2 regions of the Priestia sp. YIM B13551 genome follow, and region 2 is predicted to be linked to the other one. Evidence: predicted binding sites of a transcription regulator. Region 2 holds the regulator's gene; the other holds the start of a gene.

Region 1 (10,957 bases), on a different contig from region 2:
TTTTAACGATGGAGGAACATTCGATCAGATTTATCAGCCAAAGTAATATGATGCATTAAAAAAAGTAAATGAGGAAGATACGAATGGTAATTCGTATCTTCTGTGTACATGTATCTTGAAAGCAGAGAGAGGTGTAAGACGTGAGCGTGTTACAACGACAGAAGAAAAAGAAAAGCATCTTACCTGGATTTGGGCTTTCTTTAGGTTTTACGATGTTTTATGCAAGTATCCTTGTGCTTTTTCCGTTAGCTATGATTTTTTTAAATACGGCATCTATGGGATGGAGCGACTTTATTAAAACTGTTACAGACTCTAGAGTAGTAGCATCATATAAATTAAGTTTTGGAGCAGCATTTGCAGCAGGCATTATTAATGTTATTTTTGGAACCATTATTGCATGGGTATTAGTGAGATATCATTTTCCTGGAAAGAGGTTTATTGATGGACTTGTAGATTTACCGTTTGCTTTACCAACGGCTGTTGCCGGCATTGCCTTGACCACTCTTTACGTCCCAAAAGGATGGATTGGTCAATTATTTACGTTTAAAATCGCATTTACGCCTATCGGAATTATTATCGCTCTGACGTTTATTGGTCTGCCGTTTGTTGTCCGAATGGTGCAGCCAGTATTGCAAAACTTTAATGCAGAGATTGAAGAAGCATCTGCTAGTTTAGGAGCCAGCCGAATGCAAACGTTCAGAAAAATTATTTTTCCAGAGCTGGTGCCTGCTATTTTAACAGGCTTTTCTCTTTCATTCGCAAGAGCGCTTGGAGAATACGGGTCAGTTGTTTTTATTGCTGGAAATATGCCGATGAAAACTGAAATTACGCCGCTTATTATTATGACAAAACTCGAGCAGTACGATTATGCGGGCGCTACTGCTATTGCATCAGTCATGCTCGTTGTATCATTTTTTCTGTTATTACTTATTAATATTATTCAATGGTGGACAAATCGTAAATTTGTACATAGTTAAGGAGGGATGGCATTGGCAGGACATGTTCCAATGCAGCATGCAAAAACGAATGTGGAACTTAATCATTCTAGTTTAAAAGAGCCCAAAGTCGTCCGATGGCTGCTTACATTTATTGCGCTGGCTTTTTTAGCTCTATTCTTAGTGCTTCCGCTCATCACCATTTTTATGACAGCTTTTCAAAAAGGGTGGGAAACGTATCTAGCTGCGATTACGAATCCGGATGCTTTGGCTGCTATTAAACTAACGTTAATCGTTGTGCTTATTACCGTTCCTTTAAATGCCGTTTTTGGCGTAGTAGCCGCATGGTTAATTACGAAGTTTGATTTTAAAGGGAAAAATCTTTTAATTACGCTTATTGATTTACCGTTTGCCGTTTCGCCTGTTATTGCTGGATTGGTTTTTATTTTATTATTTGGTGCACAAGGGTTATTCGGAGAATGGCTGTTTAATCAAGATATTAAAATTGTATTTGCTATTCCCGGTATTATTTTAGCTACGCTTTTTGTAACGCTGCCATTTGTTGCTAAAGAATTAATTCCACTTATGCAAGCTCAAGGATCAGCAGAAGAAGAAGCATCGTTAACGTTAGGAGCCAGCGGTTTCAAAACTTTTTTTCTAGTGACGTTACCTAATATTAAATGGGGCTTATTATATGGCATTATTTTATGTAATGCGCGGGCGATTGGGGAGTTTGGAGCTGTTTCCGTTGTGTCTGGGCACATTCGAGGAATGACAAATACGATGCCTCTTCATATTGAAATTCTCTACAATGAATATCAATTTGCAGCCGCATTTGCGGTAGCTTCTTTAATGTCAGTTTTAGCTATTTTTACCTTAATTGTGAAAAACATTATCGAGTGGAAAGCCAAGCATATTTAAATAGGAAGGAGCTTATGAGATGAGTATCCATATTAAGCACGTATCAAAGAACTTTGGTGATTTTAAAGCGCTGGATTCTATTAACATTGATATTCAAACGGGTGAATTAGTAGCTTTACTCGGTCCGTCCGGTTCTGGAAAAACATCTTTGCTTCGCATCATTGCCGGTCTTGAACACCTTGATCAAGGAGCTATTTTATTTGATGGAAAGGAAATTACGCACGTAAATCCAAAGGAGCGGAATGTAGGGTTTGTTTTTCAACACTATGCTTTGTTCAGACATATGACTGTATTTGATAACGTTGCGTATGGTTTAAAAGTACGACCTAAAAAAACAAGACCTTCTAAAGCGGACATTAACAAGAAAGTAGCCGAGCTGCTGCAGCTTGTGAAACTAGAGCCGCTTGCAAATCGCTATCCCTCTCAATTATCCGGCGGACAGCGGCAGCGAGTGGCGCTTGCTCGAGCGTTAGCAGTGGAACCTAAAGTACTGCTATTAGACGAACCTTTTGGAGCTTTGGATGCAAAAGTTCGCAAAGATTTGCGCAGGTGGCTGCGTAAATTGCATAATGACTTTCATATTACGAGTATATTCGTTACGCATGATCAAGAAGAAGCTTTAGATGTGGCCGATCGTATTGTTGTGATGAACAACGGAAAAATTGAGCAGATTGGAAGTCCTGAGGAAGTATATGATCATCCTAACAGTCCGTTTGTGTACGATTTTTTAGGGAACGTCAATTTATTCAAGGGCCGCATTCATAAAGGCAGACTAAAACAAGGAAGCTTTGAAATGGATGTTCCAGAATTTAGCGGAAGAAATGAAGAAGTAGCTGTTGGTTATGTGCGACCTCATGATATTCACCTTGAAAAGGTAAACACAAGCGCAGATGCCGTTTCTGCAACCGTTAGCCATATTCATGTGATAGGACCTATCGTGCAAATTGAATTAAAAAGAGAAGATGCAGAAGAATTTTTAGAAGCTGAATTAAGCAAAGAGCATTATAAAACACTCAGCCTTCAAGTCGGAGATCAGGTGTATGTAAAGCCTAAGCAGCTAAAAGTATTTATTCCAGAAGATTATTCTATTTGATAAAAAGCGTAAAGGGTATGCCTTTGCGCTTTTTATCTAACAATAAATTAGTACCAGATATTAAAGGCAGATGTTATAATTAAGTATCAACTGATTTGAGGTGGAGAAATGATACAATCAAAAGCTAGAATCACGGGAATGGGGATATATACACCGAAGCAAAAATTAACGAACGACCATTTAAAAGAAATGGTTGATACAAGTGACGAATGGATTGTACAGCGTACGGGAATGAAAGAACGACGAATTGCAGGAGAAGGCGAATACACGTCCACGCTTGCCATTCAAGCCGTTGAAAATTTGCTTAACCGATATGATGTAAAAATAGAAGATGTAGATGCAATTATTGTTTCGACAACAACGCCTGATCACTTTTTTCCTAGCGTAGCATGTCAGGTTCAAGATTACTTTCATATTGATCAAGCTGCTGCATTTGATTTAAGTGCCGCATGCGCCGGTTTTACATATGGACTTCATGTGGCGAACGGCTTAGTGACGTCGGGATTGCATAAAAAGATTTTAGTTATTGGTGCCGAAGTAATGTCGAGAATTACAGATTATACGGACCGTGCAACATGCGTGCTGTTCGGTGACGGAGCGGGAGCGATGCTTGTAGAATACGACGAGCATATCCCAAGTTTCTTAGGATGTCACTACGGAACGGACGGGAGCGGAGGGGGAAATTTATATCGTTCTAATTTATCTAATACTCTTTCAGGAAAAGAAATTAACTCGAGTGGAAATTTAGTTCAAAACGGACGTGAAGTATATCGCTTTGCTGTACGAACGATTCCAAAAGGAGTAGAAGCATTATTAAAGGATACTTCCATTTCTCTTTCTGATGTAAATTGGTTTATTCCGCACAGTGCAAACCTTCGAATGATCGAAGCTATTTGTGCTAAAACAGATGTTTCAATGGATAAAACGTTAACGAGTGTGCAATACTGCGGAAATACATCTTCAGCTTCTATTCCGCTTGCTTTAAACGAAGGAATAATGACAGGAAAAGTACAGGATAATGACCTCCTTATTCTCTATGGGTTTGGAGGAGGATTAACGCACTGCGGTCTGTTAATAAAATGGACGTGTAAAGAAAAAAGCTAAAAGGCGTCGCCTTTTAGCTTTTTTCTTTTTCATTACAGAGCTTTTTATTGTCGTTATAAGAAAGTTTTTTCTTTTTATAACAGCAGGTTTACTGTATTTTCAGCGCAAACATATATAATAGAAAAAACCCGCTTTTTTATAGCGGGTTTTCAGCTGGCTTTTGGAATGGTAAAACCTACTCCAAAGACGTCGCGCACATCGTGGACGACAACAAAAGCCTGTTCGTCAACTTTATGAATAATGCGCTTCAACTCCAGAAGTTCTTGTTTGTTCACAACGACGTACAATACGTCTTTTGCTTCTTTTGTATAGCTTCCATGAGCAGAAAAGACGGTGACTCCGCGCTGCATCTTTTTATTGACTTGTTCGGCTACTTCAGCTGAACGGTGTGAAATAATGGTGATTGCTTTGCGAGGGTTGAGTCCTTCAATGATATAATCAAGCACCTTTGTTCCGATGTAAAGAGAAATAACCGTATACATCGTCTTTTCTCCACCGATAACAAAATAAGCGCTTGCTACAACTAATAAGTCAATTGCCAGCATCGTTTTGCTAATATTCCAGTCTAGATATTGATTAGCTAAACGGGCAATAACTGCAGAGCCTCCGGAAGTTCCGCCTCCTCTAAACACAAGTCCAAGTCCTACACCAGCTAAAATACCAGCAAAAATAGCCCCCAGTAACGTATCGTCAAGAGGATTTCCCAGTCCTTCAGTTATATGTAGGAATAGAGACGTGAAAATAATACATATAATTGTGTAAGCAATAACACGTTTGTGAAGTAGTTTGTATCCGATCAGTACCAGCAAACCGTTTAATATAAAGTTTGTGATACCGGGAGACCAGCCTAATACATAATAGGTAATCATTGTTACACCGGTTACACCGCCTTCAGCTAATTCATTTGGAATGGCAAAGTAATTAATGGCCAGTGCAAAAATGAGGCTCCCTAGAATAATGAGGATAATTTCTTTTATTTTATTAATCATGAACGTTACCTCCAATCATCAAAAACTCCGAAAACACAGTCATGACAATGTATTATACCAACTCTAGAGACCGAATTAAAGATGGGATATTATTATTTTTTTAAAAATCAGTTTCTGCTATTAACATAAAATCTTTTGACAGTTTTTATGGAGTATGAAAAAATGAATTGTTTGCTTTTATTTTGATTAAAAAGTTTTGCAATGAGAATGTTCGTTCGGTAAAATAGAAGCAAGAGTCAAGGGGGAGAATGAACGTGTATCAAGATGAACTAAAACAGTATGCAAAGTTAGTAATGCCCGAGCATTTAGAGAAAATGAAGAAAATGTACAGTCCCGAGGCGCATAAGCAGTCTTTAGGGTTGAAAAAAGAAAAGATTGAGCATATTGAAAATGTCATTATGAACAGTTACTCGGAGCATCATCCAGTAACGCTTCACGTCTATGAAGCAGGACATATTCAAAGGTATGAACGAGTGACGATTGATAAAGTCTCACTGCAGTCGAATACGCTGATGGTTACAGGCCCTTATTATACATATTCGATTCGAGCGGATGCAGTAATTGAAGCAGATGTATGGAAAGATGAAAGCTACTCTAGCTAAGAGTAGCTTTTTTGTTCGTTTTGTATCTTTTTTTTAACGCATGCATACAATACATAAAAGCATATTCTGCGAGTAGTAACTTCTAGCTACTAGGAAATTTTAATTAAAGAAGGGATTATTGTATGCAAAATGAAAAAACTCAAGTAAGAGAAATCGAATTAACGCAGTTCATTAAAAAAAGACTCGTTCGTTTTATCTCAAGTTTAGCTATTTCTTCTGCCCTTGCTTCCATATTATATATGCTTCTGTTTTTATTTAAATGATGGGTCACTTTGAGTTGTCCAAAAAGGTGGACAACTTTTTTTGTGTGTAGGCTTTTATGAAATCAGGATAAGCTATACTCGATTCAGTCAGAAAAATTCAATCGGTCAAGAAATAGTCAAAAACAGTCATAGCTAATTGAGTAGAAGAAAACCTTTACATATAATGAGAAAAGTAGACAAATTCTTGAATTACCAGCATATTTCCTTTTGTACGAACTATTATTAAACCAAATACAAATCTAATTGTTCGTTCAAAAAACTTTATTTTGTAATTAAAAAAATGAATGTTTTTGATTTTTTATGATTGATTTTGAATGTAAACCGTGATAAAGTAAGTACATGAAATAAATGAAAACGCTTTTTTGAAAAAGGAGCTAGAACATGTTAACGCCGGAGAGACATCAACTAATCTTAAAACTTTTAAAAGAGAAAGAACTTGTAAAAGTGCAAGAGTTTATCGAAGTTACAGGCGCTTCGGAATCCACCATTAGAAGAGACTTAAGTCAACTAGAAGAAGAGCAAATGCTCAAACGTGTTCACGGTGGCGCTTCGCTTATTCGCAGTAAACGAATCGAACTGAGCGTTATCGAAAAATCTGCTAAAAATGTTCAAGATAAACGAAACATTGCAGAGTATGCGGCTTCCATTATAAATGAAGGTGACTGTATTTTTTTAGATGCAGGAACTACAACGTATGAAATGATTCCTTTTTTAAAGCAAAAAGATGTAGTTGTCGTGACAAATGGTTTAATGCATTTAAACCCGATGCTAGAACAAGGTATCACCCTCTATTTAATTGGGGGATCTGTTAAACATAAAACGGGCGCTTTAATTGGCAATGGAGCTCTTTTAAGTCTTGAGCAATATCGTTTTGATAAGTGCTTTATGGGAGCGAATGGGATTCATCATCAATATGGATATACAACTCCTGATCCAGAAGAAGCATTGATCAAGCAAACGGCAATGAAGCTGTCTAGAGAATCTTATATTTTATCAGATTCCACTAAGTTTTTTGAAACAAGCTTTGCGAAAATAGCCGATTTACATGAAGCAAAAATTATAACAAATGACGTACCTAGCGATGTACTTATACAGTATGCAAACAAAACAGACATAAAGGTTGTGAAATCATGATTTATACATGTACGTTGAACCCATCCGTTGATTACGTAGTACATGTTTCAGCATTCGAAGAAGGCGGGCTTAACCGCACAACGAATGAAGCCAAGTTTCCAGGAGGAAAAGGCATTAACGTCTCTCGCGTTTTAAAGCGATTAGGTGTTGATAATAAAGCCCTCGGTTTTGTAGCCGGCTTTACAGGAACCTATATCGAAGACTACTTAAAAGCGGAGAATATCGAAACAGCTTTTACAAGAGTTGAGGGAGATACCCGTATTAACGTAAAGTTAAAAACAGAAAAAGAAACAGAAATTAACGGTCAAGGACCTGCTATTACAGACGAAGCGCTTCAGTCTTTATTGACTCAAGTAAAGCAAATGACTGAAGGCGATATCTTCGTATTAGCGGGGAGTATACCGAAAACGCTTCCAAGTTCTGTGTATAAAACGTTAACTGAACTAGCAGCAGCGAACGGAGTAAAAGTTGTAGTAGATGCAAGTGGAAAAACTTTGCTAGACGTCGTGTCCCACAAGCCGTTTTTTATCAAACCCAATCATCATGAACTTGCAGAATTGTTTGATGTAGAAGTAAACAGTGCAGAAGATGCGCTAGTGTACGGTAAGAAGCTCGTGGAACAAGGAGCGCAAAACGTCGTTGTGTCTATGGCAGGTGATGGAGCACTTCTTATTAACGAAAGCGGTGTCTACAGTGCCACAGTCCCTAAAGGAACGGTAAAAAATTCTGTTGGAGCTGGCGATTCACTTGTAGCTGGATTTATTGCTTCTTATGTAAAACAAGGAGATTTATTAGAAGCTTTTCAAACAGGAGTAGCTTCAGGAAGTGCCACAGCATTCTCACTTGAATTATGTACAGCAGAAGATGTAAAGACGCTTCGTGAACAAGTGTCAATCACAAAGGTAGAGTAGGGGGAACCGAGAATGAGAATTACAGAACTATTAAAAAAAGATACAATCATTCTTGATTTAAAAAGCACATCAAAAGCTGATGTTATTGATGAATTAGTTGGGAAATTAGACGAAGCTGGTCGCTTAAGCGACCGAGCTGGCTATAAAGAAGCAATTTTAAATCGTGAATCTCAAAGCACAACGGGAATTGGGGAAGGCATTGCCATTCCACATGCAAAAACAAGCTCGGTAAAAACACCGGCCATTGCATTTGGACGCTCAACAGAAGGTATTGATTATGAATCTTTAGACGGACAGCCTGCACACTTATTCTTCATGATTGCAGCGAGTGAAGGAGCGAATAATGCTCACTTAGAAACACTATCTCGTTTGTCTACGTTATTAATGGATGAATCGTTCCGAAAAACGTTGCTAACAGCATCATCAATTGATGAAATCATTAAAGCAATTGATGATAAAGAAACTGAAAATGAAGCGCCGGAAGAGGAAGTAGATACAGCTTCAGATCAATTAGTGCTTGCTGTAACGGCTTGTCCAACGGGAATTGCCCACACATATATGGCAGCGGACAGCTTAAAAGCAAAAGCGAAAGACATGAATGTGACGCTCAAAGTTGAAACAAACGGTTCCAGCGGAGTTAAAAACGCGTTGACGAAGGAAGAAATTGAAAACGCTACCGCTATTATCGTTGCAGCGGACAAGCAAGTAGAAATGGAACGTTTTGCAGGTAAAAAAGTCATTCAAGTTCCAGTAGCTGAAGGAATTCGCAAGCCGGAAGAATTAATTAACCGCGCGTTAAAAGGAGACGCTCCTGTATACAGCGGCGGCGGTGGCAGCAAAGAAGGCGGAGAAAGTAAAGGATCAGAGCGTACAGGGTTTTACAAGCACCTAATGAGCGGTGTATCCGCAATGCTTCCGTTTGTTGTAGGGGGCGGGATCTTAATTGCCATTTCATTTATGTTTGGCATTCACTCAGCAGAGCCGAAAGATCCAACGTACAATGCATTTGCAGCGGCGCTAAAAACAATTGGCGGAGATAATGCATTCTTCTTACTAGTACCAGTACTAGCAGGGTTTATTGCAATGAGTATTGCTGATCGTCCTGGTTTAGCTCCCGGTATGGTTGCAGGTCTTTTAGCAGCTTCTGGCGGAGGCGGTTTCTTAGGTGGTTTAATCGCTGGTTTCTTAGCAGGTTATGTAGTAGTGGGGTTAAAGAAATTATTCAGCGGTTTACCGCAAGCGCTTGATGGAATTAAGCCAGTTCTTCTTTATCCGCTATTTGGGATTTTTATCTCAGGATTGATTATGCTTTATGTTGTAAATGAGCCAGTTAGTGCAATTAACAAAGGATTAACGCACTGGTTAAGTGGATTTGGTACAGGTAACTTAGTATTATTAGGTATTATCTTAGGCGGTATGATGGCGATTGATATGGGTGGTCCTATTAATAAAGCAGCCTTTACATTTGGTATTGCAATGATTGATGCTGGAAACTATGCACCACACGCAGCGATTATGGCAGGCGGTATGGTTCCACCATTAGGTATGGCTATTGCGACAACTTTGTTCAAAAACAAATTTACTCGCCAAGAGCGCGAAACAGGTAAAACGTGTTATGTAATGGGTCTTTCATTTATCACAGAAGGTGCGATTCCATTCGCAGCAGCTGACCCAGGACGTGTGATTCCCGCATCGGTTATCGGTGCTGCAGTAGCAGGTGCTTTAACAATGATGTTCCACATCGGTTTACCAGCACCACACGGCGGCGTATTCGTTATCGGAATTGTACAAGGAAATCCTCTTTTATATGCACTAGCAATTTTAATTGGTGCAATTGTAACAGCGGTCCTTGTAGGTGTATTAAAAAAGCCAAAAGCAGAATAACAAATAAAGACTGATTTTACATGATGTAAAATCAGTCTTTTTGTTTTTTTGTGGTAGACATTTGTTCTTTATGAGAGTACAATTACTATAGTATTCCTTTAATTTTTAGAAAAGTTAGATAGATAAGCTTTTCTACTTGATAAAATATGGTACAATAATCGAATATTAAAAACAAAGTAAGGAAGTGTCTCAAACATGAAGGTTGCGAAGTTTGGCGGGAGTTCAGTTGCAAGCGCAGAGAAATTTAAACAGGTTGCGCATATTGTAACGTCTGATAAAGAGAGAAAGCTGGTGGTTGTATCAGCTCCGGGCAAGCGATACGGAGAAGATACAAAAATGACAGATTTGCTAATCGCACTTTCTGCCAAAATACAGCTTGGAGAAGATTACGTCGATGAGTTTGGGCAAGTAATTGATCGCTATCGTGAAATCGTTGTGGACTTGTCTATCCCAGAAACGATTATTACTGACATTATTACGAATTTACAATCACTTATTGATTTACATAAAAACGATCCATTTCGCTTATTAGACTGTCTAAAAGCAAGTGGAGAAGATAATAACGCAAAGGTAATGGCTGCTTATTTAAACCATTTAGGGTTTGAAGCTCATTATGTAAATCCAAAAGAAGCAGGTATTTTTGTTTCTGATGAACCCGGAAGAGCAAGAGTGCTTCCACTGTCTTATGAAAAATTGCCGAAGCTAAGAGAGCGTTCGGGTATTCTAGTGATCCCAGGATTCTTTGGCTACTCCGAAGAAGGGAACATGGTTACGTTCTCGCGCGGTGGTTCAGATATCACAGGCTCAATTGTAGCAGCGGGAGTAAAAGCTGATTTGTATGAAAACTTTACCGACGTAGATGCTATTTATAGCGTAGATCCAAGACTTGTGGAAAAGCCTCATGAAATGAAAGAGGTAACATACAGAGAAATGCGTGAACTATCCTATGCAGGTTTTTCTGTCTTCCATGATGAAGCGCTAGAGCCGGTTTATAAACTAGGCATTCCTGTATGTGTAAAGAATACAAATAATCCTGAAGCAAAGGGTACATTCATTGTAGCTGAGCGTCCTCACGGAGATACGCCGGTGGTTGGAATCGCTGGGGACAAAGGTTTTTGCAA
Region 2 (10,957 bases):
CAAGCTGCCCCAGTGTTAACTCTTCATTAATAACCATCTTGCTACCAAAAATAAGAGCAAGTAAAAAAGAAAGTGCTACAATAATCGAAATGGTCGGATCAAACAATGCATCTACTCGGGCTACTTTCATGTTCTTTTGGACAACATCTGCAGACTTAATGCGAAATTCTTCGACATCAGCTGCTTCTTCCCCAAACGTCTTAATGACTTTAATTCCGCTAATGCTTTCTTGAACCTTATCATTTAAAGTAGAAAATGCTGCTTGTGCGTGATGAAACCGCGTATGAAGCAATGTACCATAGTAACTTGTTAAAACGGCCATAAGCGGCATAGGAATAAGGCAAATAAGCGTTAATTTCCAGCTGATTGTAAGGGCCATTGTGCATAGAACAAGCCCTCCTGTGACAATCGAATCTACAAGCGTCAGAACGCCCGAACCCGCAGTTTGTTGAATAGCTTGAATATCGTTCGTTGCATGCGCCATCAAATCCCCAATTCGCCGCCGCTGATAAAAGGCCTGATTCATCTTGGTAAAATGAGTGTAGAGGGTATTTCTCAGCTGCTTGGCTAGTTTAACAGATGAACCAAATATCATAATACGCCATATGTACCTTGTGAAATAGGCCACAACAGCAGCTCCTAGCAAAATGCCAACCATCTGCATTAAGCGCTTTCCATTCAGCGTCCCTTCTTTAATGCCATCTACCGTTAAACCAATAATTTTAGGCGGGAGAAGTTCTAATGCTGCCACAATAATGAGCAGCGCTATCCCCGATATGTAAGACTTTTTTTCCTGTTTGAAAAACCACCATAGCTCTCGAAAAATTTTCATCGTATCCCCCTAGCCCCACAACCATTTTCTTATATCTATCATAAAACAAAAGACACCCTTCTGAATAGAGAGTGTCTGTCCAATTAACCATTATTTAATTTGGCCGTTCATTGCTTTCATCATTTGGTTAATTTTTTTCTGCGATGGTTTCATGCCCATTTGCATCATCATCATTTTTAACATTTGTTCATTAATTGGTGGATTTTTCTTCAGATAGCTCATCATATATTTACGAGCAATGAAAAATCCTAGCGCTATCCCAACAATTAATGCTAGAACACCAACTAGAATATACATTCCCATGGTATTACTTCCTCCTTCGTGTTGTCTAACTTACAGTGTACTAGACCATACGCTATTATACAATATTTCCGTTCCAATTTCCTTAAATAATTACACAAATTTTCTTGTTTTCACAGGCCTCAGCCAGCCGTATTCATCCGTTCCATAATTCACTGCTAAAAAACAAGGATCTAGCTTGCGTAATACTTCAAAAAAAGCTGTCTCAGCATCAACATTGCCATCTCCTTCAATTGTTATACAGCTATTCGTTAATTTTATAGATGCTCGACTTTTTTTATGAGGATATTCCAGCACAAACGTCTCTTGATGAGTAAAAAAATGAGGATAATGAGAAAACGCCTGAAGTAATTCTCGTTGAATAAATGAAATGGGCAGTTGCCGAGTAATGTAATGAACTTGTTTTTGTAAGTGCGTTTCCTTCAAGTGACGTTTCATTCTATATTCAATCAGCAGCTGATAAATGAGCTTTTCTCTTCGAAAATAGGATGATGCAACTTCTTCCTCCATTAAATATACTTCATACGTTCTCACGATTCATCCTCCCTTTCGGCTCGTTCTTTTTTGTACCATTATACCGAATGGTGTACGCAATGCTTGTCTATCGATGAAAAAATTCCTTTGTTTTTTTGTCGAAAAAAAGAGCAGACCACAGGAGTCTGCTCTTTCTTATGAAAAAGAATTATGCATTAAGCAAGCTTTTCACTTTTGCTACTACATTTTCAACTGTAAAACCAAATTCTTTCATGATTGTTTCACCAGGAGCAGATGCACCGAAGTGATTAATACCAAGAACTTGTCCTTCGTCTCCAACATAGCGTTCCCAGCCAAGTGTAGAAGCCATTTCAATACCTAAACGTTTTTTCACTGATTTAGGGATAACACTTTCTTTGTACTCAGCAGATTGCTCTTCGAAACGATCCCATGCAGGCATACTTACTACAGATACGTCAATGCCTTCTGCAGCTAATGCTTTTTGTGCTTCTACTGCTAGGCTTACTTCAGAGCCTGTTGCAAGTATTAATGCATCAGCTTGGTCTTTACCAGCTTTAGATACAACGTACGCACCTTTAGACACGCCTTCGTATGCATTTTCTTTTGTACCTTCAAGCGTAGGCAAGTTTTGACGAGTCAATACAAGCGCCGTTGGGCGGTCAGTTGACTCTAATGCTAGGCGCCATGCAGCAGCTGTTTCATTTGCATCTGCAGGACGAACCACTGAAAGACCTGGCATTGCACGAAGTGATGGCAATTGTTCAATTGGCTCATGTGTTGGGCCGTCTTCTCCAACTGCGATACTGTCATGTGTGAATACATATGTTACAGGAAGCTTCATTAAAGCTGCTAAGCGAATTGCTGGGCGAAGGTAATCAGAGAATACAAAGAATGTTCCTCCGAATACTTTTACACCGCCGTGTAGAGCCATACCGTTTAATGCAGCTCCCATTGCAAATTCACGTACACCGAACCAGATATTACGTCCGCTGTAATCAGCTGCAGTGAAGTCTTCTGAACCTTTAATCATTGTTTTATTTGAGCCAGCTAAGTCAGCTGAACCGCCGAAGAATTGAGGTACAGCTTGTGCTACTGCGTTTAATACTTCTCCCGAAGAAGCACGGCTAGCTAGGCTTGAACCTGTTTCGTATGCTGGAAGCGTTTCTTCCCAGCCTTCCGGTAACTTTCCTTCTACTGCTAGTTCAAATTGACGACCTAGTTCAGGATATTTTTCTTTATACTGTGCAAATACATCGTTCCATTCGTTTTCTTTCTTTTGGCCATCTTCAGCAATTGTAGCTTTGAAGTGAGCATACACTTCTTCTGGCACATAGAAATCTTCTTCAAATGTCCATGCATAAGCTTCTTTTGTTAATTTTGTTTCATCGGAACCTAATGGAGAACCGTGCACGCCAGAAGTACCTGCGTGGTTTGGAGAACCAAATCCGATTGTTGTTTTTACTTCAATTAGCGTTGGGCGTGTTAAATCGCCTTTTGCTTCTTCAATTGCGTTTGCAATCGCTGTCAAGTCATTGCCGTCTTCAACGCGGATTACTTGCCATCCGTAAGCTTTGAAACGATCTTCTACGTTCTCAGAGAACGAGCGATCTAAATCTCCGTCTAAAGAAATATCATTTGAATCGTATAAAACAACTAAACGTCCTAATTTTAAGTGTGCCGCTAATGAAGCTGCTTCAGCAGATACACCTTCCATTAAGTCTCCGTCACCACAAATACCATACGTAAAGTGGTCTACAATTTCTAAACCTTCTTTGTTGTATGTTTCAGCTAAATGACGTTCTGCCATTGCTTTACCAACAGCCATTGCAATACCTTGTCCTAGTGGGCCAGTTGTTGCATCAACACCTGCTGTATGACCGAACTCTGGATGACCTGGTGTTTTACTTCCCCATTGACGGAAGTTTTTAAGGTCTTCAATTGATAAGTCATATCCAGCTAAATGAAGCAAGCTGTATAATAGTGCCGATCCGTGTCCTGCTGATAATACAAAGCGGTCACGGTTGAACCAGTTTGGATTCTTTGGATTGATGTTCATAAATTTTGTCCACAATGTATATGCCATTGGAGCAGCTCCCATTGGCATACCTGGGTGACCTGAATTTGCTTTTTCAATCGCATCGATTGATAAAGTACGAATTGTTGCAATCGAAAGATCTTCAATACGTTGTGTCATACTCTTCATTCCTTTCAAAACTATGTACATATGTTATCATACTAATGATTTGCTTATTTGTACAATACTTGAACCAAAAAAATTTCCACTTTTACAGTTTTTGTGTGCCTTATTAAAAATATACAAAAAACTAGAGGGAACTCTCCCTCTAGTTTTACTAGAACGTCTCAGTGAAGACGCTTCTTTTTACTCTCTTTTAACTTCTTAGGCGTAACATCTTTACCTTCTTCGTCCACAACTTTAATCGTATGAAGGTGATTTGTCATAGATTGTCGGAAAACTTTTAAATATTCCTGACGTAGCTCTTGCTGTTCTTTCGCTTCAGATTCTGTCAGCCCTTCAGCCTTTGCCTTTTTTGAAAGAGCATTAATACGAGCAAGTTTATCTTTTGATAGCATATAAAACCTATCTCCTTATAATCAATAATTAAAATTACCGAACCGTTCCGGCAACATGTAGTCATCTTACTAAATCTCTTTCGTTTTATCAAGAGATTGAGCACTGTCTTGGTACTCTTGATAGCGACGATGTACCGTCGCTTTTGAAATATTATAACCAAAACCTTTTAGCGTAACTGAAATTTCAGCAAAGGTTAAGCCGTTATGACGAAGGCGGACAATTTCTTCAATCGGCGCTTCTTTTTTTTCTCTTCCCGAGTTAACTCCTTGATTTTTTAAATTTTGCTGCGGACGATAACCGTTTTCTACGGCTCTTTTCATTCCTCTTTTAATTTTAGCATTATGTAATTTCCGCTGATGCTCTTCCACTAAGCTAATAATATCTAACACCATTGAATCAGATTCTGAAAGCTGAAGCTGGCCTTGATGACTAATCGTATAGATTGTAGCATTTTCTTTATGAAAAGCATGAAGCAGCGCAATTCGGGCGTTTCCTCTGCCTAATCGTGTTTCGTCTTGAATGAGCAGCACAGATATTTTCTCTTCTTTCATTGTATGAAGAACATCCAAAATACCCTCTCTGTCTACATCATATCCGCTTGCTTTTTCCATCACGACTTTTTTCACCTTTAGATGGTGAAGATCAGCAAGCTTTTTTAATTCTTCTTGCTGGCGCTGTAAAGATGTTTCTTGGGTTTTTTTATCCGTACTGACACGGCAATAAATAATGGCATCCACTTTTATCACGACCTTTTCGGCTTCTAACAATATTCAGGAACGGCCGTTACACACTACTGTTCAATTGCCACTTGATTATGTAACTCTTTTTTTAAAACAGGAATATATAATTTATCTCCAGGAGATAAAGACTGGGCAGTGTCTGAGTTTAAATCATTGACTTCTTCAACCCATTTGACAAATTCATTGGTGGTCAAATGATGGTGATTATGATACTTGTTGGACAAGTCCCAAAGCGTATCTCCTTTTGTAATAGTAACCGTTGAATATTTGTCTAAATCTACTTTATCCGCTCCTAAAACCAGCGTCAATACATATGTAAGTGCAGCGATAACTGCAAAAAAAATAGCGTAATGTTTCATAGAATGTAAGAATTGTTGCATATTATGATCCCCCTATCAGAATATATGTTCTTATTTTAGTGAGAACATTTGTTTCTGTCAATGGAATTCTTCGAACTTATGTTTGTATATTGACACATCACGTGGTATAATTCACCTAAAGAATAGCTAAAATCGAGGTGAAAAATATGAAGCTATCAAAACGTCAACAAGACATACTAGATTTTATTAAGCACGAAGTAAAATTAAAAGGTTATCCGCCTTCTGTTCGCGAGATTGGGGAAGCGGTAGGATTAGCCTCTAGCTCCACTGTACACGGGCATTTAGCTCGTTTAGAAAGCAAAGGGTTAATTCGCAGAGATCCAACAAAACCGAGAGCAATCGAAGTTCTTCAACTAGACGAAGTAAACATCCCTAAAAGCAATGTCATTAATGTTCCTGTTATTGGTAAAGTAACAGCGGGTCTTCCTATAACAGCCGTTGAAAATGTGGAAGAATATTTCCCTCTTCCAGATAAATTCGTTTCTCCAGATGATCATGTATTTATGCTTGAAATTATGGGAGAAAGTATGATTGAAGCAGGTATTCTAGATGGCGATATGGTAATCGTACGTCAGCAGCAAACAGCTAATAATGGAGATATTGTGGTCGCTATGACCGAAGACAACGAAGCAACGGTAAAACGCTTCTTTAAAGAAGAAAATTTCGTTCGTTTACAGCCTGAAAATTCAACGATGGCGCCTATTATTCTTCGCCACGTAACGATTTTAGGAAAAGTAACTGGTGTATATCGCACGATTCACTAATCAGACACTGTATGTAAAACCAACTAATCATGATGTTAGTTGGTTTTTTTACGTTTGTTTTCTAAAAAAATTGGCATATTATAAATGATACGTTGAATCATCGCAGGCAGGTAGAACGGTTTTTATAAAGCTTGTTTTATCCTTTACTTTCTATCTGCATTTCCTCGACTCTTACAAGGAAATACAACCGACTATAAAAAGGATGTAGTTTATGACCAATACACCAAGGAAAACAGAACCATTTCAAACCATTGTACCTACCAAAGCAATGAACATGTTTCTTTTTCCTTTTTCCTTTGACCGAAAAAATAAAGAGCAGCTTGTTCATGCACTGGAAGCAAATTTGTTCGAGTTTTTTTCCATTCAAAACAAACATTTAGAAAAAGAATACTACGGAGAACAATATTACGTATCTCATGATAGCCTGGATCAATATTTTCTTCCTTACATTGAATGCATTCTATTCCCTGACTCGTGCGAAAAAGAAGGGTTGCTTAGATTTTCAAAAAAAATAGACCATACCATTACTTTACACACTTCCTCCACCACCGTGTCTAGCAACGTGCTGTCTGTGGATGTTTTTTTATGTCCTTTTGAAATTGGCGTCATGACCATTCGCACTGAGATGAGCCATAATCATTACACCTATGATGATATTTTAGAGTTCATGAATCATTTTCGTGTATTAGAACCGAAGCTTGCTGAAGAGCATGGATCCACCATTACCTATGAACATCATCGCTATAGCAAAGTGCAAGGTTATATTTTTTCACAGCTCGCGCCATTTTTGAACGAACACATCAAGAAAGAAGCCACACGTGAACAGCACGTTGGGAGCCTTCCTTATTTTATCGATGAACGGATGTTTGTGTTAAGTTATGTAACGGTAAATCAAGAGCAAGAGATTAATTCCACAACTTTATTTCGTACTGGACAGCTAAATAGCTATACGCCTGGCGGGAAAGCGTTTATTTCTGCACACAATCATGAGTATATTAAAACGTATAATACTAAACACGTGTATTCCAGATGGGCTCCTGAAACCTATTACGTCATAACAGACCATGTGTTTTCGTGTATTTCTAAATCGACAGACTCTAAAACGGATCAGCTTTTGATGAATCATCTATTTGGCCAGCATTACTATAATTTATTTTTACATTTTTTCTATAAAATCGTGTTGCTAAAACTATCTTATGAATATTCTCAGCTCACGTTTCATAAAAATTCAGAGGGCATTGAACGACTAATCCGCTCTATTACCGTGTTTTCAGGTAAATATTTGTTTTTAGAAATTAGCTCTCGCACAGAAGGTCAAGAGTTTTCTGAGCTCTTTAAAAAAATCTTTCATATCAATTCTCTTTATCAAGAAGTCAAAGAAACCCTTGGTACTTTGTACCAAAATCAAGAGAAAATCGCAGCCAAGCGTCACAATTACTTATTATTAATTTTAACGATTTACACGGTTCTTTCCGGTATTTACGGAATGAATTTAGTTATTAGCAAACTAAAGGGAAACATCCATTGGGATAGTATGAAGCAGTTTTCTATCTTTGAATATATCGCTTTAATAGTAGCTCTATCAGGAATTCTGATCAGCATTAGTCTCGGAGTGAGTTCCCTATGGAATTTATTAAAAGATCGGTTTAAAACATAAAAGCTGTTCGCATACGTATGGATGCAAACAGCTTTTTAAATTATATGTCCGATATCGAAATCCCTAAAGACACGGGAGATTTTCGTATTATCGACCGAAAAGTAGCGGATGTATTCAAAAAAATGACTGAACGCAATCGTTTTGTACGAGGAATGATGTCTTGGATTGGCTTCAGGCAAACATATGTAGAATATGAGTGCGATGAACGCTTTGCTGGTGAAACAAAATATCCTTTAAAAAAGATGATCAAGTTTGCTTCAGATGGAATTATTGGGTTTTCAACGAAGTTTTTGCGTTTAGTAATGATTATTGGCTGGTTATCGGTTTTTGTATCACTTTTAGTTTTAAGTTATTCGATTGTTGTTTGGCTGATAGGTAAAAACATTCAGCCTGGCTGGACTTCTATTATGATAGCTATCACCTTCTTTAGCGGTATTCAGCTACTTGGCTTAGGACTAGTCGGACAATACATCGCAAGAATTTACGATGAAAGTAAAAATAGACCTATTTACGTTGTACGTGAAACCATTAACTTCTCGAAAGCTTCAACAGATTCTCCAAACGTACGTGAAAAAGTATATAGCTAAAAAAACAAGGAAGAAAACAGCTGTTTTCTTCCTTGTTTTTATTCTTTTTGAAGCTGTAAATCACTTGGCACCCAGTCCGGAATTCCATCATCTTCATCAAATTCAATAATGACATCCGTTACTCCTTTTTCCTGTAAAATACGATTTTCCAGACGATCTTTAATATCATCAGCTTCTGCCACTGTTAAAACAGGATCAATTTCTACTTTTAATTCAACGTGAAGCTCTTCTCCTTCTTTCATCACCATTAACGTTTGAATATCACGCACTTGTACATCTTGCATGACAATCGCGCCAATTTTCATTTCCATTTCTTTATCCGCTTCGCCAAGCGCTCCAGCAGCATTATCTAAAAAGACTCGTCCTACTACAAAAAACATCATAAGACCAATTAAAATAGAAGCAATTCCTTCAGCTTGATGAAAAGGCGTAAATCGCGAAATAAAAACGGCGATTAAAGCCAATACGCCTCCTCCAGTAGCTACCAGATCTTCCATAAAAACAAGTTTAGTTGCTGGCTTGGCTTTCTTTAAATGAACAAAGCTTTGCGCAAAAACATTTGTTTCTGCAGGGTTTATCCCCACATCGTGCAAAATTTCTTTCATTGCCTTAAATAGAACAAACATTTCAAGTAACACCGAGATGCCAAGTACTGCAATATTTAAAATAAAGCCTGAAGACTTCGTCGGATGAAGAATGTGGTGATATCCTTCTTTAATCGTTTCAAACGCCATAATTCCTACTACAAGAACCGCTCCTAATAGAACAAGATTAACCAATCGGCCAAATCCGTTTGGAAATCGTTTGGTCGGGGCTTTTTTACTTAATGCCGAACCTATAAAAACAAAAAACTGATTTGCTGCATCCCCTAAGCTGTGCATCGTTTCAGCAAACATCGCTACATTCCCTGTTAAAGCGAAAGCAATCCCTTTAATAATGGAAATAATAGTATTCACTATAGCGGCCATCATGGCCGATTTATTTCCTTTTCGCAATAACTTAATTAATTCACTCATACAATCCCTCCGTTTGCGCCTTTATGAGATTCGATTACGGTTAGTGTATGTGAATTTAAAAATTAAAAACCTCCAACATACAAGTTGGAGGTTTTTAGTCATGTTTCATTATTTTTTAAAACGGTACGGTACAGTTGTAACGATTACGTTTTTACGGTAAAGCAAATGTGCTTTTAACAGCAGACTGGACTGATTGTGAAGGATATTTTGCCAGCTTTTTTTCGTAATGAATTGTGGAATAACGACCGTAATAGCCATATTGTTTTCCCGCGCTTTTTCCTCGGCCATATCAATGAATCGAAACAGCGGCCGCACTAAGCTGCGGTATTGAGAATGAAACGTAACAATACGAATATCAGGCTGCCACTTCTCCCACTTCTCTTCCATTCTCTTTTCGCTTTCTCGATCAAAGGCCACATGCACTGCAATAACGGTATCGCCAATCGTTCTTGCATAATTTAATGAATTTTCTACTACCTTTGTCATTCCTGCTACAGGAACAATGACCACACTTCCTTCAAGCTTTCCAATCTTTTCTCCTTGCTTAATGCGAAGCTGCTCTCCTACCGCTTCATAATGCGTATGAATGCGATGAAAAATATAGACAATAACCGGTAAGAAAATGAGCACGGACCATACTTGTGAAAACTTCGTTGTAAACAAAATGATTAGCACAGTTAAGGTAATAAGCGCACCAATTAAGTTAATGGTTAGCTTTCCTTGCCAGCCGGCCGGCTTTTCTCTAAGCCATTTGACAATCATGCCTGTTTGAGAAAGCGTGAATGGAATGAACACTCCAACTGCATAAAGAGGGATTAATTGTTCAGTCGCTCCTTTAAAAGCTACAATTAAGACAATAGAAGCAATTCCAAGGGTCACAATTCCATTTGAATAGCCTAGTCGATCGCCACGAATTTGAAACATTCTTGGCATGTATTTATCAGACGATAAGTTGACAGCCAGCAAAGGGAAAGCTGAAAAGCCCGTATTCGCTGCTAGCACTAGAATTAGAGCTGTTGTGCCTTGAATAAAATAATAAAATCCATTTCGTCCAAACACACTCGATGCAATTTGTGATACAACCGTTTCATCTGCTTTTGGAGAAATGCCAAGCCAATAAGCTAAAAACGTGATGCCCGAAAATAAAACGGCTAAAATACCGCCCATCAGCATTAATGTATGAACAGCATTTTTTGCACCTGGCTCTTTAAAGTTAGGCACTGCATTTGAAATAGCTTCTACACCTGTCAATGCCGAACAGCCTGACGAAAAAGCTTTTAATAATAAAAACAAACTAATACCTGGCACTACTGTACCGAGAGATGGATGAAGCTCAGGTGAAACTTGACCTGTCGCTATTTTAAACAAGCCTACCGCTATTAACAAAATAAGAGCAATAACAAATAAATAAACCGGATAAGCTAATACAGAAGCGGATTCTGTTACACCACGTAAATTTAAAACGGTAATAAAAATCACCAGCAAACACGCAATTACTACATTGTAATGATGCAGCGTTGGAAAAGCCGAAGTTAAAGCATCGGTTCCTGCTGAAACACTCACGGCAACTGTTAAAATATAATCTACTAACAG

The links. Region 2 encodes LexA, which represses DNA repair genes until DNA is damaged. Its sites were predicted from a motif close to CGAACATATGTTCG; they were not measured.
Region 1: a site for LexA is predicted at 5,247-5,260, ahead of ACFX4N_RS03910 (YolD-like family protein). Genes of this name have one in related genera too.

Annotation. Positions count from the first base shown of each region.
Region 1 covers NZ_JBHZOX010000001.1:750,978-761,934, reverse strand. Annotated here, with positions in the region: gene ACFX4N_RS03940 (sulfate ABC transporter substrate-binding protein) at 1-46, shown strand, start outside; gene cysT (sulfate ABC transporter permease subunit CysT) at 141-977, shown strand; gene cysW (sulfate ABC transporter permease subunit CysW) at 990-1,856, shown strand; gene ACFX4N_RS03925 (sulfate/molybdate ABC transporter ATP-binding protein) at 1,876-2,949, shown strand; gene ACFX4N_RS03920 (ketoacyl-ACP synthase III) at 3,058-4,053, shown strand; gene ACFX4N_RS03915 (YitT family protein) at 4,203-5,042, opposite strand; gene ACFX4N_RS03910 (YolD-like family protein) at 5,291-5,644, shown strand; gene ACFX4N_RS03905 (hypothetical protein) at 5,767-5,907, shown strand; gene ACFX4N_RS03900 (DeoR/GlpR family DNA-binding transcription regulator) at 6,289-7,041, shown strand; gene pfkB (1-phosphofructokinase) at 7,038-7,952, shown strand; gene ACFX4N_RS03890 (PTS fructose transporter subunit IIABC) at 7,965-9,836, shown strand; gene ACFX4N_RS03885 (aspartate kinase) at 10,032-10,957, shown strand, end outside.
Region 2 covers NZ_JBHZOX010000002.1:1,039,885-1,050,841, forward strand. Annotated here, with positions in the region: gene ACFX4N_RS15005 (ABC transporter transmembrane domain-containing protein) at 1-832, opposite strand, end outside; gene ACFX4N_RS15010 (YneF family protein) at 923-1,135, opposite strand; gene sirA (sporulation inhibitor of replication protein SirA) at 1,226-1,666, opposite strand; gene tkt (transketolase) at 1,815-3,821, opposite strand; gene ACFX4N_RS15025 (DUF896 domain-containing protein) at 3,989-4,219, opposite strand; gene ACFX4N_RS15030 (YneB family resolvase-like protein) at 4,289-4,957, opposite strand; gene yneA (cell division suppressor protein YneA) at 5,011-5,340, opposite strand; gene lexA (transcriptional repressor LexA) at 5,487-6,104, shown strand; gene ACFX4N_RS15045 (magnesium transporter CorA family protein) at 6,316-7,761, shown strand; partial or broken gene ACFX4N_RS15050 (glycosyltransferase) at 7,794-8,348, shown strand; gene ACFX4N_RS15055 (cation diffusion facilitator family transporter) at 8,387-9,364, opposite strand; gene ACFX4N_RS15060 (APC family permease) at 9,473-10,957, opposite strand, start outside.